DNA from 2 places in the Mesorhizobium sp. AA22 genome. Region 2 is predicted to be linked to the other one. Evidence: riboswitches for the same ligand, from Rfam matches in the RefSeq annotation. Region 2 holds a riboswitch; the other holds the start of a gene.

Region 1 (4,970 bases), 1.5 Mb from region 2:
CCGACCATTACGGCATCAAGCCCGACCTGATCACCATCGCCAAGGGCCTGACCTCGGCCTATGCGCCGCTGTCGGGCGTCATCGTCTCGGACAAGGTCTGGCAGGTGCTGGTGCAGGGTTCCGACAAGCTCGGCTCGCTCGGCCATGGCTGGACCTATTCGGCGCATCCGATCTGCGTTGCCGCCGGTGTCGCCAACCTCGAACTGATCGACGAGATGGACCTGGTGACCAACGCCGCCGAGACAGGCGCCTATTTCCGTGCCGAACTAGCGAAAGCCGCCGGCGGCCACAAAAACGTCGGCGAGGTGCGCGGCGACGGCATGCTGGCGGCAATCGAGTTCGTCGCCGACAGAAATGATCGCGTGTTCTTCGATGCATCGCAAAAGATCGGGCCGCAGGTCGCAACCGCCCTCGCCGCAAGCGGTGTCATCGGCCGCGCCATGCCGCAGGGCGACATTCTCGGCTTTGCGCCGCCGCTCTGCCTCACCCGCGAAGAGGCCGACATCATCGTCTCGAAGACGGCCGATGCGGTGAAAAGCGTGTTTGCAAACATCTGAAGATCGACATGAACGCCATGACCAAAACCCTCCCCGCCACCATGGCCGCCGTGCAGCTGACCGGTCACGGCGGGCCGGAAAAGCTCGTCTACCGCACCGACGTGAAAGTGCCCTCGCCCGCCCCAGGTGAAGTGCTGGTCAAGGTCACCGCTTGCGGCATGAACAACACCGATGTCTGGGTGCGTCAGGGCGCCTATGGCACGGAGGAAGATGCTGCCGCGGTATCGACTTGGCGCCGCCAAGGCAACACGCTGACTTTCCCGCGCATCCAGGGCACAGACACGGTCGGCCACATCGTCGCCGTCGGCGATGGCGTCTCGCCGGACCGTATCGGCGAGCGGGTGATGGTCGACTTCTCGATCTACAACCGCGACGACGATTCGCTTGCCGACATCGACTATATGGGCCACGGCCGTGACGGCGGCTATGCCGAGTACCAGGCTGTGCCGGCCGAGAATGCCCATGTCGTCGCCACCGAGCTGACCGACGTCGAACTCGCCACCTTCTGCTGTGCCTATCTCACCGGCGAACAGATGCTGGAACGTGCCGCACTAAGGGCTGGCGAGCGTGTGCTGGTCACTGGCGCTTCTGGCGGCGTCGGCTCCGGCATCGTGCAGCTGGCGCGGGCGCGCGGCGCCATACCCTATGCCGTCGTCGGCAAGGGCAAGGAAAAGGCGGTGCTCGACATCGGGGCCGAAGCGGTGATCACTCGTGGCATCGCCGACCTGCCCGCCGCCGTGAACGCAGCGACCGAGGGCCGGCCGATCGACGTGGTTGCTGACCTGGTCGGCGGCGCCATGTTCAACGACCTCTTGCGCATCCTCAGGCCCGAAGGTCGCTACACGACGGCCGGCGCGATTGCCGGCCCGGTCGTGCAGCTCGATCTGCGCACCATGTATCTCAAGCAGTTGCAGCTGCACGGGTCCAGTCAGGGCACGCGACACGATTTTCGCCGCATCGTCGGCTACATCGAGGACAAGAAAATCCGGCCGCTGGTCGGCGGCGTCTACAGGCTGTCCGATTTCCACCGCGCCCAGGCGGATTTCATTGCCAAGGATTTCGTCGGCAAGCTGGTGGTCGTTCCGGATGCCGTCTCGGATCTCGCTGCAACCCGTTGACAACCAAGGCTAACGAGGGCTCGGGCTGTTCGCCGACACGGTAAGGTCGAGCGCGACATGGCCTTGCGGCGCGCCGAAGCGAAGGAAAGCTTCCGACAGCGTCGCGAACACCGGTCCAGCGTCGCCCCTCAGCTTCGTGCAGAAATTCTTCGACCTGTCGAAGACCCCCGAGGCCTTGAGGAAGTCGATGCAGCCGTAGATCTCGTCCATGTGGTGGCCCTCGCCGAGCGGATAGAGCGAGAACTGCGCGGCGACCTCTTGTCCGAGTTTTTTCGCACCGTCGACATGCGCCCGCGCCGCGCCGATGCGCTCGGCCAGGGACAGCTCGTGGCTGCTGCCGGAAATCGGGGTGCAGATCGGATCGTCACGCTCGCCAGGGCAGCCACGCGACAAGGTCGCCGATAACACGCAATGCACACCACTTGCCGCCGCCGAGGCGAACAGATCGCGTATGGCCGGAAAAAGCTGTTCCGGCGGGCCGACGATCAGCGTCGAGATGTCGTCGGTCTCAATGCGGAAATTCGGCCGATAGAAATCCATCGCCGAAATTGCCTTGAGGATGACGCCGACGAAGTCATCGCACATCGGATACAGGGAAATCTGTGCACCTGAAAACATAGTCGCCTCGCTCCGCTGGCATTACCCAGATCAGCTTGAGGGACCGAAGGCTTGCACCTTCCATCTCAGCCCCGGCAATACGGAGCGCCCCTGTCGATATGGGCGACGTAGCAGCTGCGCGCACGATGTTCAAGCAATGGCCAGCTCTAATTTAGTCTGGCATCGTGCTGCAGGAGCCGAACTTTCTCCTGAAGCGCGTTTCCGTAGGGAAAACAATGCTGCACCCTTCAGCGCGATGGAGGACTTGCTCTCGAGCACCGCACGAGGATTTGCTCCGGGCCACCTAAATCATCGCAGCATCGCAACGCCGCAGGCATGGTCTTCCGGAAGCCAGCCTTCCCCTCTTTTGTCCGAAATCGGCGTGCAGGGTGGGATCGTTCCGACGCTCCTTCGCGTTGGGTGAAAACCTAACAAGGAGGAACGACCATGTCAGACGACAAACACGAACGCATTCGGCGCCGCGCATATGAGATCTGGGAACGAGAAGGCCAGACGCACGGTCTGCACGAGCGCCATTGGAATCAGGCGACCGTCGAAATTGAGAACGAAGACCGCTCGCTTGGTGCTCGCCCACCGGCAATATCTGGTGCCGATGTGCCAGCTCCCACGCAGACCCAAAGCCGAGTGAAGAAAGGCAACCGCGCCGCTGGTCAATTGGATGTTGAGGCAGCGGAAGCGCTGGCGATGAGAACAGGCATCACCGGCGACCAAGCTCAAGACCTCATCGACCGCCTCGGTGACGATCCGCTGGCACTCGATGAGGCGGCGCGGAGCCTTAGAGCATCCGAAAGGTAACCGCCGGCTGTCCAGGCAGCCCATCGCTGTACTCGACCACCGCCGCAGATTTTCAATCTTCGCCCCCCAAGCGGACCGCCGCATCGGCCGAACGCGTTTCGCCTTCAACGCTCGATGATGCGCGCGTTTCGACGAGCAGCGTCGGCTGCGATCAGCGCCGGGAATGTTCCAGCTTCACGAGGAGCAGGCCCTGTCCTGATGAGTTCCGTCAGCGTGGCCGACCGCACGTTCCCCACACAATGTCGAAGTCTGCCCGCATCGCGTGTGGGTAGAAAGCAGTGCATCAGCCCGGTTCGATTATCGTTTCCTCCACAAAACCAGTGAGGAAGGTTTGACCTGTCGATCAGCATGGCCAGCCATCCACGTCATCGCCGCTGGTCCAACCCACAGCGACCGGTCGGGCGCACTTGGGTTTGCTGACCTGGATGGTCCGGCCGGTGCGTCCGGCCGGCGCGGATTGCGCCACTGAACGACCGAGTTCCGGTAGGTTCTCTTGATTGCACGGCACAGGAACTTGTACCTGCGTTCGACGTTGGCCGCGGCGTTAGCTTCCGCAGGTCCCGTCGAGATCGCGAAACTGCCCTCCACTATGACTGTTTCGGTCATCTTGCATCGCAGGAATTGAATCGTGGAATTCTCATCACGGCAATACCAATCGTTATGTGCCTGAATGAACTCCGCTGAAAGCCGTGGCAGGTCCTCGGGAGACCAGATTATGCAGTAACTGCCGAGCAGAAATGTCTCGAGTGGTTGGGGGCGTGACCGTCTTCCACCGCGGGCCATCGACGAACAGGATAGCCGGATCGCGCAAAAGTTCGGTTACCAGAGCAGCCTCGTCATCAGTATGCATAATGAAACGAAGTTGGCTTCTCATTGTTCGACCCAATCGAGCAAGATGTCCGGTCGCGAAGACTTTCACGACCACATCCGTTTTGGAACCCGGAAACAGGTCTTTAGCACTAGTCCCTAAAGTTCGTCCTTAACCCGACCTGCAACCTTAGCCGAACGCGCTGTCAGCAGCCTGAGCAGGCATAGTAGTCCGCTGAGGCAGTTTTTTGTTTCAGGTTTCAGGTTCGACCTGCTTGACCGCGGCTTCGAGTGATCTTTCAAACGCGTCGACCACCTGATCGACCTGGGGTTCGGTGATGATCAGCGGCGGGCAGAAGGCCAGCGCGTCGCCCATGTTGCGCGAGATGACGCCGTTCTGTTGCATAAAGCCGTTGACGAGCCCGCCAAGCGCGCCGGCCGTCTCCCACGGCGCCTTGCTCGCCTTGTCGCCGACCAGTTCGACCGCCGCGATCAGGCCGACGCCGCGCACCTCGCCGACAAGCGGGTGCGACGCGAACTTGCGCAGCCGCTTCTGCATATGCGCGCCGACCGTGCGCGCATTGCCGACGAGATCGCGCTCCTCGATCAGCTTCAGGTTCTCCAACGCGACCGCGGCCGCAACGGGATGGCCGCCGCCGGTGAAGCCGTGGCCGAAGGTGCCAATGCGATTGCTTTCGTCGGCAATCGGCTCGAAAACTTTTTCGTTGATCAGCAGGGCCGAGATCGGCAGGTAGGAGGAAGAGATCTGTTTCGACAGCACCATGATGTCGGGCCTGATGCCGAAGGTCTGCGAGCCGAACATTTCACCGGTGCGGCCAAAACCGCAGATGACTTCGTCGGCGACGAGCAGGATGTCGTATTTCGACAGCACCGCCTGGATCTTCTCCCAGTAGCCAGCCGGCGGAACGATGACGCCGCCGGCGCCCATGATCGGTTCGCCGAAGAAGGCGGCGATGGTTTCCGGGCCCTCGGCCAGGATCAGCTTTTCCAAGTCGTCGGCAAGCCGGCTCGAAAACTGCTCTTCGCTCTCGCCAGGCAGCGCCTCGCGCCAGTG
Region 2 (4,970 bases):
CTGCCAGCGTGGCGCGCTCCTTATCGAGGGCGGCGATGGTTTTCTGGAATGAGGCCGGGTCGCGCTCGTAATACGCCGGGTCGGCGATGTTGTTCTCCAGCCGTGAGATCGAGGCGTTCACCGCCTCGATCTTCTTCGGCAGTGATTCCAGCGCGAATTTCTGCTTGAACGACAGTTTCTTTGCCGGACCCTTCGGCGCAGCTGCTTCGGTCCTGCCTGCCGCCGCCACTTCGCTGGTCTCCGCCTTTGGCGGCCGTGGCTTGCGGTTGTCCAGCCTGGTGCCGCCGCGCTGCGCCAGCATGTCGGAATAGCCGCCGGCATATTCGATCCAGCGGCCGCCGCCGTCCGGCGCGATCAGGCTGGTCACGGTGCGATCGAGGAAATCGCGGTCGTGGCTAACCAGGATGACGGTACCGGCAAAACCGGCGACCAGTTCCTGAAGCAGTTCCAGTGTCTCCATGTCGAGATCGTTGGTCGGCTCGTCGAGCACCAGCAGGTTTGCCGGCCGCGCCAGCACACGGGCGAGCAGCAGCCGCGCCCGCTCGCCGCCCGAAAGCTCGCGCACCGGCGTGCGCGCCTGTTCCGGCTTGAACAGGAAATCCTTCATATAGGAGACGACGTGGCGCTGCTCGCCATTGATGACAAGGTTCTCGCCGCGCCCGTCGGTGAGGTATTGCGCCAGCGTTTCGGCCCGGTCGTCCGCCTCGCGCTTCTGGTCGAGCGTGGCGATCTCCAGATTGGTGCCGAGCCGCACCGAGCCTGAGTCCGGCTTCAATTCGCCGGTCAGCATCTTCAGCAGCGTCGTCTTGCCGGCGCCGTTCGGCCCGACCAGGCCGACACGATCGCCGCGCTGGATGCGGATCGAGAAGCCCTTGACCACGGTAAGATCGCCAAAGCTCTTCTCGATGTTCTTGGCCTCGATCACCAGCTTGCCGGATTCGGCGGCGTCGCTGGCCACCATGGTCGCCGCACCCTCGGCGCCGCGGTGGCCACGAAAACGCTGGCGCATGGTCTGCAGTTCGCCGAGCCGGCGCATGTTGCGCTTGCGCCTTGCCGTCACGCCGTAGCGCAACCAGTGCTCCTCGCGTACGATCTGGCGGCCAAGCTTGTGCTGCTCGCGCTCTTCTTCTTCCAGCACGTTGTCGCGCCATTCCTCGAAATGGCCAAAGCCCTTGTCGAGCCTGCGGGTCTGGCCGCGATCGAGCCAGACAGTGGCGCGTGACACGCGCTCGAGGAAACGGCGGTCGTGCGAGATGACGATCAGCGCCGAAGAGGTGCGGGCAAGCTCCTCCTCCAGCCACTCGATGACCGACAGGTCGAGATGGTTGGTCGGCTCATCAAGGAGGAGAATGTCGGGCTCCGGCGCCATGACGCGGGCGAGGGCAGCACGGCGCGCCTCGCCGCCGGAGAGATCGTTCGGCGGTTCCTCGCCGGACAGGCCGAGATGCTCCATCAGATAGGCGGCGCGGTAGGGATCGTCGGCGGGTCCGAGCCCCGCCTCGACATAGGCGCGGACGCTGGCGAAACCGTCCATGTCGGGCATTTGCGGCAGGTAGCGCACTGTCGCCGAAGGCTGGCGGAACACCTCGCCGTCCTGCGGCTCGATCAATCCCGCAGCGATCTTGAGCAACGTCGATTTGCCCGAGCCGTTGCGGCCGACCAAAGCGATCTTGTCGCCCGCCGACGCCATCAGTTCCGCTCCGTCGAGCAGCGGCGTGCCACCGAAGGTCAGTTTTATCCCGTCGAGATTGAGAAGTGGCGGCGCCATGTCAGCTTTCGGTAAGCGGGAATGGGTGGGCGAGCAACAGCGCGCGGCCGCTGCCCAGCGCGATTTCGAGCCGGCCCTTGACCTCATTGGAAATGGTCAGCGACGAGCCGAACGCCACCTCGATATGGTTCAGCGGCCATTTGGCGCCGGTCACGGTCAGGCCGGAAAGGTCGGAAAAGCCGAGAATCGAAAACAGCGTGCCATCCGCGTAGTCGAAGCCGGCCTTTCCGCGAAGCAAGGGGGTGCCTTCCTGTGCGCCGCTGGTCAAAAGCACGTCCGTCCCTGCCTCGGCCAGTCGGACGCTGAGCGCCAGGTGCAAGAAGGCGTGGTCGGTCCGCTTGCCACCGAACGCGCCGGCAAGCACGAGGCTGGTCGCGCCGCGTTCGAGCGCGGCGGCGATAGCCAGTTCGCCGTCGGTCTTGTCCTTTTCTGCCGGAAACACCTGGCGGGGCACGGCGGCCAGCTCGTCCGGCAGCTCCGCCGGCACCGAATCGAAGTCGCCGACCCAGAGTTCCGGCGTCAGGCTCAGCGTCCGGGCATGGCTCATGCCGGCGTCGGCGGCGATGACACGCGTGCCAGCGACCTGGCGGTCGAGCAGCGGCGTGCGGATAAGATCGCCGCCAAGCAGGATGGTGAATTTGCTCATATGCGTGGCCCTTACCAGCCCTGCTTGCGAAACGGAAGGCCGCGTTCCGGATGCCCGGCAAACTTCCGCTTGCGCCACACCTGGGCCGGGCCTATGTGTCGAAACGCTCTAACGGGGTGCTGGACGCGATCTTCGCGGACCAGCTGAGAGGCAACCATGCCAACCCGCTGAACCTGATCCGGTTTGTACCGGCGGAGGGATTAGACGTTTCGGACAGCCCGACGCCTCAATTCCTTTCAACGTGAACGAAGGAGGCGCCGATGCGCACGTTTTCATACACTCTTGTTTCGGCAATGCTGCTTGCGGCGGCCCTTCTCGCCGGCATCGGGCCGGCATCCGCGCAGGAAAAACTCACCGTCTATACCTATGAGAGCTTCACCGCCGACTGGGGTCCAGGCCCCGCGGTGAAGAAGGCCTTCGAGGCCGAATGCGGCTGTACTCTCGAATTCGTCGCGGTCGCCGACGGCGTCGCCCTGCTCAACCGCGTCAAGCTGGAAGGCGCCGCAACCAAGGCCGACATCGTGCTCGGCCTCGACACAAATCTGACGGCCGAAGCCAAGGCCACCGGCCTGTTTTCGCCGCATGGCGTCGTCATCGACGTCAATGTGCCGGGTGGCTGGAGCGACAATATTTTCGTGCCGTTCGACTATGGCTATTTCGCCGTCGTCTACGACACCGAAAAGCTAAAGACCCCGCCGAAGAGCCTGAAGGAATTGGTCGACGGCAATGCCGATGAGAAGATCGTCATCCAGGATCCGCGCACCTCGACGCCCGGTCTCGGCCTGCTGTTGTGGGTGAGGTCGGTCTATGGCGACAAGGCGCCGGAAGCCTGGGCCAAGCTTAAGGCAAAGGTGCTCACCGTGACGCCGGGCTGGAGCGAGGCCTATGGCCTGTTCACCAAGGGTGAGGCGCCGATGGTGCTGTCCTATACCACGTCGCCGGCCTATCACATGGTCGCCGAAAACACCGAACGCTATCAGGCGGCGTCCTTCGAGGAGGGCGAGTATCTGCAGATCGAGGTTGCCGGCTTAACCACCACGGGTGCGAAGAACCGGTTGGCGAAACAGTTCTTGACTTTCATGACCGGGCCGAAATTCCAGGATGTCATCCCCGAGACCAACTGGATGTTTCCTGCCGGCAAAACTGACAAGCCGCTCAATCCGGCCTTCGACAAGCTCGTCAAGCCGACCAAGACTTTGCTGTTCAGCCCCGAAGAGGTCGCCGCCAACCGCAAGGCCTGGGTCGACGAATGGCTGTCGGTGATGAGCAAGTAGTTTGTGATTGAAAGATGATCACTTTACGGTGCCCCCCTCTGTCCTGCCGGACATCTCCCCCTCAAGGGGGGAGATCGGATGTCACTTCCGCTTTCGCCAATCGAAGTCGAAAGATTGAGGCGAGGGTAAAGCTGCCAATCTCCCCCCTTGAGGGGGAGATGCCAAGTTTTGGCAAGGAGGGCAGGACAGAGGGGCGTGGGCGGGAACTCGGCCTCAGCCATATTTTCTGCTTCGACGATCGTTGAACCAGGCAGGGCGGCATGCATACCGGATATCCTGCCGATCCCCGCGTCGCCGCCGGCACCATCGCGCTTGCCGCTGTTGCGCTGCTGATCGGCGGAGCGTTCGCCGGGCTCATCCTTGAAGCTACACGCAACCCGACCGGCGCCGCGTCGACTTTCGATTCCTACCTCTTCCGTGTCGCCCGTTTCACGCTGTGGCAGGCTTTGCTGTCGACACTGCTTTCCGTCGTACCGGCGCTGTTCGTTGCGCGGGCGCTGTCGCGGCATCCGCGCTTCTTTGGTCGTGGCTTGATCCTGCAGCTCTTCGCCGTGCCGCTTGCGCTGCCGGCCATCGTCGCCGCACTCGGCATTCTGGCTCTCTATGGCCGTGCCGGCTATTTCGCCGGCGTGCTCACCGCGATTGGCGGTCAGGGCTGGCCGGGCATATACGGCCTGTCCGGCATCCTCGTAGCCCATGTCTTCTTCAATCTGCCGCTGGCGACGCGGCTGTTCCTCGAGGCGCTGGCGACAGTGCCGGCCGACCAGTGGCGGCTGGCGAGCCAGCTCGGCATGGGCGCCAGGCCCGCATTCCGGTTGATCGAATGGCCGACGCTGCGTGCGGCACTGCCAGGGGTCGCCGGGCTTGTCTTCATGCTCTGCATCACATCCTTTACCATCGTGCTCACGCTGGGCGGTGGGCCGGGCGCGACGACACTGGAGGTCGCCATCTATCAGGCGCTGCGTTTCGATTTCGATCCTGCCCGCGCGGTGACGCTGACACTGCTGCAGATCGCGCTGACCTTCATCGTGGTGCTTGCATTGATGCGGCTTGGCGCCAACACCGTCGCCGACGCCAACCTGCCGGTGGCACCGCGCCGGTATCTTTCGGCTGGTACGGCCGAGACCGCGCTGAACGCAGCATTGATCGTTCTGGCATTGCTGTTCGTCGCCGGGCCGATGGCGGCCACGGTGACGTCAGGCCTTGGCGCCGATCTCGGCCGGCTGGCGGCCGAGCGCGCGGTGCGGCAGGCAACGCTGACCAGCGCCGTGCTCGCCTTGCT

What was found. A riboswitch is a leader RNA that binds a small molecule or an ion and turns the genes downstream of it on or off. The one in region 2 is predicted to bind thiamine pyrophosphate.
Region 1: it holds a riboswitch for thiamine pyrophosphate, as region 2 does, so the genes downstream of both, A9K68_RS13595 (YkoF family thiamine/hydroxymethylpyrimidine-binding protein) here and thiB (thiamine ABC transporter substrate binding subunit) in region 2, are expected to answer to the same signal.

Annotation. Positions count from the first base shown of each region.
Region 1 is NZ_CP048406.1:2,791,293-2,796,262, reverse strand. It holds gene A9K68_RS13605 (aspartate aminotransferase family protein) at 1-557, shown strand, start outside; gene A9K68_RS13600 (alcohol dehydrogenase family protein) at 566-1,675, shown strand; gene A9K68_RS13595 (YkoF family thiamine/hydroxymethylpyrimidine-binding protein) at 1,685-2,293, opposite strand; TPP riboswitch at 2,284-2,395, opposite strand; gene A9K68_RS13590 (DUF2934 domain-containing protein) at 2,720-3,088, shown strand; gene A9K68_RS13585 (aspartate aminotransferase family protein) at 4,149-4,970, opposite strand, start outside.
Region 2 is NZ_CP048406.1:1,270,267-1,275,236, forward strand. It holds gene A9K68_RS06050 (ABC-F family ATP-binding cassette domain-containing protein) at 1-1,768, opposite strand, end outside; gene A9K68_RS06055 (thiamine diphosphokinase) at 1,770-2,414, opposite strand; TPP riboswitch at 2,517-2,631, shown strand; gene thiB (thiamine ABC transporter substrate binding subunit) at 2,675-3,688, shown strand; gene thiP (thiamine/thiamine pyrophosphate ABC transporter permease) at 3,949-4,970, shown strand, end outside.